2 linked regions of the Youhaiella tibetensis genome follow. The protein of the gene in region 1 interacts with the protein of each later gene in a pairwise test. Links are inferred from orthologs where the notes say so. Each region holds a gene or a part of one and is shown on either strand. Other genes may lie near its edges.

Region 1 (4,839 bases):
GCTACGCACTTCCACGAATTAACCGCGCTTTCAAAGACACTCTCTAGAGTTTCCAACCACACCATGAAGGTTCGGGAATGGGAGGGGGATGTCGTGTTCCTGCACGAAGTCGCCGAAGGCGCCGCCGATCGCTCCTACGGCATCCAGGTGGCCAAGCTGGCGGGTCTGCCCGAGCCGGTGTTGCGTCGCGCCCGGCAAGTGCTTACTCTGCTTGAGGCACGTTCTTCCGGCGCCCCGACACAAGTACTGGACGATCTGCCACTGTTTGCTCACCAGCCGCCCCAAGAGACACGTGCGGTCAGCGCCGACCCCCTCAACGACATGCTCGACCAGCTCCGACCCGACGAACTGACGCCGCGCCAGGCGATCGACATCATCTACGAGCTCAAGAAAATCCGCGATGCCGCTCGCCGAAGCTGAAACTCGCCCGCGAAAACCGATCTTCGCCGTCACCCCGGCAAGCGCCCTCGTCGCCGAACTCGACCGGGAAGTGGGCGAGCTTTCGCCCCGGTCGCGCGAGGCGCGGGCCATCGTGCTGGCGCATCTGCGCAAGACCCTGGCCGAGGCGCGCCAGCAGGCGGAAGCCGAACTCAAGGCCACCGGCAAGGGGCTCAAATGCGCCCAGAACCTGGCCACGGCCGAAGACGAGATCATCTGCGCCATCCACGCCTATGCCATTACCCGGGTCTATCCGGTCGACAATCCGTCCGGTGCCGAGAACATCGCGCTGGCGGCGGTCGGCGGCTATGGCCGCGGGACGCTGGCGCCGGGCTCGGACATCGATCTGCTCTTCATCCTGCCCTATAAGCAGACCCCCTGGGGCGAGCAGGTCACCGAATACATCCTCTACATGCTCTGGGACCTGGGCCAGAAAGTCGGCCATGCCGTCCGGTCCGTGGACGAATGCATCCGCATGGCGCGCTCGGACATGACCGTGCGCACGGCCACTCTCGAGGCGCGCTACCTCACCGGCGACCGGCCGCTCTTCGATACGCTGGTCAAGCGCTTCGAGACCGAGATCATGCCCAAGACCGGGGCCGAGTTCATCGCCGCCAAGATGGCCGAGCGCGACGAACGCCACCGCCAGATGGGCAATACGCGCTATGTGGTCGAGCCCAATATCAAGGACGGCAAGGGGGGCCTGCGCGACCTCAATACGCTCTTCTGGATCGGCAAGTATTTCTACCAGGTCAAGACCGCCGAGGAACTGGTCGAGAAGGGCGTGTTCTCGGCCGAGGAATATCGCCAGTTCCAACGCGCCGAGGATTTCCTCTGGGCTGTGCGGTGCAACCTGCATTTCCTCACCGGCCGGGCCGACGAGAAGCTGACCTTCGACGTACAGCCGGAACTGGCCGAGCGCCTGGGCTATGCCGACCGCGTCGGCATGCTGGGCGTCGAGCGCTTCATGAAGCGCTATTTCCTCGTGGCCAAGGACGTAGGCGACCTGACGCGCATCTTCTGCGCCAGCCTCGAGTTCAACCACGTCAAGGACATGGACCTGGTGGGGCGGGTGCTGGCCCCGTTCCGCTCGGGCAAGCAGAAGATCAAGGGCGAGCCCGATTTCATCATCGATACGGGCCGGCTCAACATCGCGACGCCCGACGTCTTCCGCAAGGATCCGGTCAACCTCATCCGCATGTTCCTGGTCGCCGGGCGGCACGAATTGCTGTTCCATCCCGATGCGATCAAGGAAATCCGCCGCTCGCTGCGCCTCATCGACGCCGACCTGCGGGCCAACCCCAAGGCCAATGCCAATTTCCTCGACATCCTGACCTCGCCGCAATCGGTCGAGCGCATCCTGCGCCAGATGAACGAGAGCGGGGTGCTGGGCAAGTTCGTGCCCGATTTCGGCAAGATCGTCGCCCTGATGCAGTTCAACATGTACCACCACTATACGGTGGACGAGCACCTGATCCGGGCGGTGGGCGTGATGGCCCAGATCGCCAACGGAGGGCTGCGCGACGAGCTGCCGCTGACCCACGAGCTGCTGCCCCATCTCAACGACACGCGCCTGCTCTATGTGGCGCTTTTCCTCCACGACATCGCCAAGGGGCGGCCGGAGGACCATTCGACGGCCGGTGCGCGCATCGCGCGGAAATTCTGCCAGCGCCTGGCGCTCTCGCCGGCCGAGACGGAGACGGTGGCCTGGCTGGTCCAGCACCACCTGCTCATGAGCGAAGTGGCCCAGTCGCGCGACATCCAGGACCCCGAGACCGCCAAGGCCTTTGCCGAGGTGGTGCAGTCGCCCCAGCGCCTGGCGCTGCTGATGATCCTGACCGCCTGCGATATCCGCGCGGTTGGCCCGGGCGTATGGACGGGCTGGAAGGGTTCGCTCCTGCGCGCCCTTTACTACGCCACCGAGCCGCTGCTGTCGGGCGGGCATTCCCAGGTTTCCCAGGAGCATCGGGTCACCGAGGCCAAGCGGGCGCTGGCCGCCGCGCTCACCGCCTGGCCGCCCGAGGAGGTGGAAGCCTATACGGCCCGGCACTACAACCATTACTGGCTGCGCGCCGAGCCCGAGCTGCAGGTCGAGCATGCCAAGATGATCCGCGCCGCCGACGCCGCCGGGCAGCCCTTCGCCGGCTCGATCCGCGTCCAGGCCTTCGAGGGCATCACCGAAGTCTCGTTCTACACGCCCGATCACCCGCGCCTGCTTTCGCTCATTGCCGGCGCCTGCACGATGAGCGAGGCCTCCATCATCGGGGCGCAGATCTTCTCGACCCGGGACGGGCGCGCCATCGACACCTTCCGGCTGCGCCGCGCCTTCACCTCGGACGAGGACGAAAAGGTGCGCGCCACCCGCATCATCGAGACCACCAAGCAATTGCTGCAGGGCAAGCGGCAGATCCTGATCGATCTGGGCAAGGAAAGCCGCCACAACCGGCGCCTCAAGCCCTTCTCGCTGCCCGCCGAGGTGCTGGTCTCCAACGCGCTATCGGAAAAGTTCACGGTGATCGAGCTTTCCGGTCTCGATCGCACCGGCCTGCTGCACGACCTCACGCGCGAAATCTCGGACCTCAACCTCACCATCGGCTCGGCCCATATCGGCACCTATGGCGAAAAGGCCGTGGACGTCTTCTACGTCACGGACCTCACCGGCCATAAGATCGATTCGAAAGCCCGCCAGAACCGCATCCGCGACCGGCTGCTGACGGTGTTCCATCCCAAACCGGTCGATGAGCGGCGCCAGCAGCTCATGGCGAACGGCTGACGCGTGAGCCTTTACCGCAATTTCCTGAGCGTCGGCGGTTGGACGGTCGGCAGCCGCGTGCTGGGCTTCGTGCGCGACGCGCTGGTGGCGGCCGTGCTCGGCACCGGCTTTGCGGCCGACGCCTATGTCGCCGCCTTCCGCTTCCCCAACCTCTTCCGGCGCCTCTTTGCGGAAGGAGCGTTCAATACCGCCTTCATTCCGATGTTCTCCAAGTCCCTGGAGCAGGAAGGCGAGGACCCGGCGCGGGCCTGGGCCTCGCGCATCATCTCCTGGCTGGTGCTGGTGGTGGCCGTGGTCACCGTTCTGGTCGAGATCTTCATGCCCTGGGTGCTGGTGCCGTTCGTGCCCGGCTTCACCGACGATCCGCAAAAGTTCGAGCTCACGGTGCTGCTGACGCGGATCTGCTTCCCCTACCTCATGTGCATGTCGCTGATGGCGGCCTATGCGGCGATCCTCAATGCGCTCAACCGCTTCACGGCGGCGGCCTTCGCGCCGGTGCTGCTCAATATCGTGATGATCGCCTTCATGGCGCCGCTGGTGATCGGGGCGCCCAAGACCGATGTCGAGACGGCGATCTGGGTGGCGATCGGCACGCTGGCGGGCGGGGTGGCACAGCTCGCCTTCGTCTATGTCGCCATCCGGCGGGCCCGCTTCGTGCCCAAGTTCGTCTGGCCGAAATTCGATAGCGAGGTCAAGCGCTTCTGGATCCGGGCGGTGCCGGCCATCATCGCGGGTGGCATCACGCAGGTGAACCTGTTCGTGGGCACGATCATCGCCTCGGGCGCGCCCAGCGCCATGGCGCTGATCTATTACGCCGACCGGCTCTACCAGCTCCCGCTCGGGATCATCGGCATCGCCATAGGCACGGTGCTGCTGCCCGAGCTCTCCCGGCACCTGGCCGGCCAGCGCTTCAAGGAGGCCGAGGCCTCCCAGACGCAGGCGCTGCTGATCTCGATGCTGCTCTCGATGCCGGCCGCCACCGCGCTCATCGCCCTGGCGCAGCCGATCGTGCACGTGCTCTTCGAGCGCGGCGAGTTCACCGCCTACGATACGGTCGAGACCGCCAAGGTGCTGGTCTGGTTCGCGGCGGGCCTGCCGGCCTATGTGCTCATCCGCGTACTGCAGCCGGGCTTTTTCGCGCGCGAGGACACGGTGACCCCGACGATCTTCGCGGCCATCTCGGTGGCGGTCAACATCGCCGTGTCGCTGGCGCTGTTCCCGAGCCTGCAGCATGTGGGCATCGCCATCGCCACTTCGGCGGCGGCCTGGGTCAATACGGTGCTGCTCGCCTTCTTCCTCTACCGGCGCCGCCATTTCGCGCTCGGGGCGGCCGAATGGCGCCGGCACGCGGTGATCGTGGCCATTTCGGTGGCCATGGCGGCGGTGCTCTGGGGCCTCTCGACGGCGATGGCGCCGCTCTTTGCCGCCAACATCCTCGTCCAGCTCGTGGCGCTGGGGTTCCTCGTCGCGTTCGGCATGGCCTTCTACTTCGCCCTCGTCCATGTGACGCGGGTGCAGCCGCTGGGCATGCTGCTCAAGCGCCTGCGCCGGCGAACCGCCTGATGCCCTTGCGCTTTGCGCCCGCTTCTTGCGATAAGCCCCCTCGTCCGCTTCCATAACGAGACTGT
Region 2 (2,750 bases), 2.1 Mb from region 1 along the record:
GACCGAGGTGGTCGCCCGTCTCGACGACGCCGTTCTCGCCCTTGTCCTCAAAGCCCTTGTTCTGGGCGAAGAAGCGATTGAGTTCCTTGTCGACCTCGGCATCGCTGACTTCGACAACCGGCTTTTCGACCTTGATGCCCTTGAAGTCCATCAGCTTGACCGGGGGCAGCACTTCGTAGCTGACGTCGAACGCCAGGTCGGCGCCGCCGTCCAGGATGCGGTTCAGCTCGGCCTGGTCTTCCGGAAGGTCGACCTTGGGCTGGGTGGCGGCGCGCTCGGAGCGCTGATCGAGCGTCTCGGAGACGCCGGCGTTGATGGCCTCTTCGAGCACTTCGGACATGGCGGAACGGCCATAGACCTTCTTGATGTGCGAAACCGGCACCTTGCCCGGGCGGAAGCCCTTGATCACTGCCTTGCCCTTGAGGTCCTCGAGCTTTGCGTCGAGCCGGGACGCCAGGTCCTTGGCCGGAATCACAACGGCCAGCTTGCGCTTGAGGCCTTCGTTGAGGGTTTCTGTGACCTGCATTCGGTTCAATCCCGTATTCATTGATCTCTAGCGGCCGAGGGGGTTCTCGGAGTGTGAGTGGTGCGGGTGAGAGGACTCGAACCTCCACGCCTCGCGGCGCTGGAACCTAAATCCAGTGCGTCTACCAATTCCGCCACACCCGCAAACACGGTGCCCTTGGCCCGGTTTGGGCGCAGGCTCTACCCTATGTTAGGGTGTCAGTCAAAGCCTCATTCCATTGGGTTTGCACAGGCTCGTTGCGAACTCCGCCTAATTTAGGCGCAAACGCCGCCCCAGGCGGAACGCAATCCGCACGTTTCACGCGCACAATGCACAAAAAATAGTCATACGGCGATTTTCTTCGCTCGTGTTGTAGTTGTGCGATCCCTCGCAAGGTCTTGTAAACCTCATGTTTTGCGAGGCACTGGCACAACTGGCACGCCCCCTGCATACGGTTAAGCGGCACCCGACCGGGGGGCCCGGAACGCTGACTGGCGTTCCTTGTTTGCAAGACCGGACGACAAGTTCGACAGGAGACGCCAAGTCTCCGCCGAACCGTCCTCGTGGAGGCGCGCAATGAAGAAAATCGAGGCGATCGTTAAGCCGTTCAAGCTCGACGAAGTCAAAGAGGCGCTGCAGGAAGTTGGCCTGCAAGGCATCACCGTGACCGAGGCCAAGGGCTTCGGCCGCCAGAAAGGCCACACCGAACTTTACCGCGGCGCCGAATACGTCGTGGACTTCCTGCCGAAGGTCAAAGTCGAGGTCGTGTGCCCTGACGATCTGGCGGAGAAGGCCATCGAGGCCATTCGCAACGCCGCCCAGACCGGCCGCATCGGCGATGGCAAGATCTTCGTCTACACGATCGAGCAGGCCATTCGTATCCGCACCGGCGAATTCGGCGACGACGCTCTCTGATCCCTCCCGGATAGAGCGAGCCGCCTACCCCACAAACCACTGGTTCAGACTGAGGAAGAACAATGACCACTGGAAGCGACATCCTTAAGCGCATCAAGGAAGAGAACATCAAATACGTCGACCTGCGCTTCACCGACCTGCGCGGCAAGCTGCAGCACGTCACCATGGACCAGTCGGTCGTGGACGAGGACATGTTCGAGGAAGGCGTCATGTTCGACGGTTCCTCCATCGCCGGCTGGAAGGCCATCAACGAGTCCGACATGGTGCTGATGCCCGATCCGGCCTCGGCTTACCTGGACCCCTTCTTCGGCGCCTCCACCCTCGCTATCAACTGCGACATTCTCGAGCCCAACACCTACCAGCCCTACAACCGCGATCCGCGCTCGATCGCTAAGAAGGCTGAAGCCTACGTCAAGTCGTCGGGCATCGGTGACTCGGTCGTGTTCGGCCCGGAACCCGAGTTCTTCATCTTCGATGACGTCCGTTACTCGAACACCACCTACAAGGTTGGCTTCGAAGTCGATTCCTCGGAACTGCCGACCAACAACGACGCAGTCTACGAGAACGGCAACAACGGCTACCACATCGGCCTCAAGAAGGGCTATTTCCCGGTCCCGCCGCTGGACTCCGCCCAGGACATGCGCGGTGAAATGCTCGAAGCCATGGGCGCCATGGGCGTCGTGATCGAGAAGCACCACCACGAAGTGGCCTCGGCCCAGCACGAACTCGGCATCCGCTTCCAGCCGATGATCAAGTCGGCCGATGACGTGCTCATCTACAAGTACGTCATCCAGCAGGTCGCCAATGCCTATGGCAAGACCGCGACCTTCATGCCGAAGCCGGTTTACGGCGACAACGGTTCGGGCATGCACTGCCACCAGTCGATCTGGAAGGACGGCAAGCCGCTCTTCGCCGGTGACCAGTATGCGGGCCTGTCGCTGGACGCCCTCTACTACATCGGCGGCGTCATCAAGCACGCCAAGGCCATCAACGCCTTCACCAACCCGACCACCAACAGCTACAAGCGCCTGGTCCCGGGCTTCGAGGCTCCGGTTCTGCTGGCCTACTCGGCACGTAACCGTTCGGCCTCCTGCCGTATTCCGTTCGGCCAGTCGCCGAAGGCAAAGCGCGTGGAAGTCCGCTTCCCCGATCCGCTGGCGAACCCCTACCTGGCGTTCACTGCCCTGCTGATGGCCGGCCTCGACGGCATCAAGAACAAGATCCACCCGGGCGACGCCATGGACAAGGATCTCTACGAGCTGCCCAAGGAAGAACTCAAGGAGATCCCGACCGTTTCCGGTTCGCTCCGCGAAGCTCTCGAGAACCTCGA

What was found.
Region 2: the proteins of FNA67_RS21560 (region 1) and FNA67_RS11300 interact in binary tests that used the Escherichia coli proteins (3 or more experiments, as listed by UniProt). The link is inferred for Youhaiella tibetensis from one-to-one orthologs.

Annotation. Positions count from the first base shown.
Region 1 is NZ_CP041690.1:4,383,997-4,388,835, reverse strand. Bases 1-3,411 are described here. They hold FNA67_RS21560 ([protein-PII] uridylyltransferase), read left to right. Parts: upstream 1-400; coding sequence 401-3,211; downstream 3,212-3,411. Other genes in these bases: murJ (murein biosynthesis integral membrane protein MurJ), read left to right, coding at 3,215-3,411; mutS (DNA mismatch repair protein MutS), read left to right, coding at 1-420. Outside these bases: more of murJ, read left to right, coding at 3,412-4,774.
Region 2 is NZ_CP041690.1:2,325,821-2,328,570, forward strand. It holds FNA67_RS11300 (P-II family nitrogen regulator), read left to right. Parts: upstream 1-1,081; coding sequence 1,082-1,420; downstream 1,421-2,750. Other genes in the region: tig (trigger factor), read right to left, coding at 1-526; glnA (type I glutamate--ammonia ligase), read left to right, coding at 1,483-2,750. UniProt on the Escherichia coli protein: P-II indirectly controls the transcription of the glutamine synthetase gene (glnA). P-II prevents NR-II-catalyzed conversion of NR-I to NR-I-phosphate, the transcriptional activator of GlnA. When P-II is uridylylated to P-II-UMP, these events are reversed.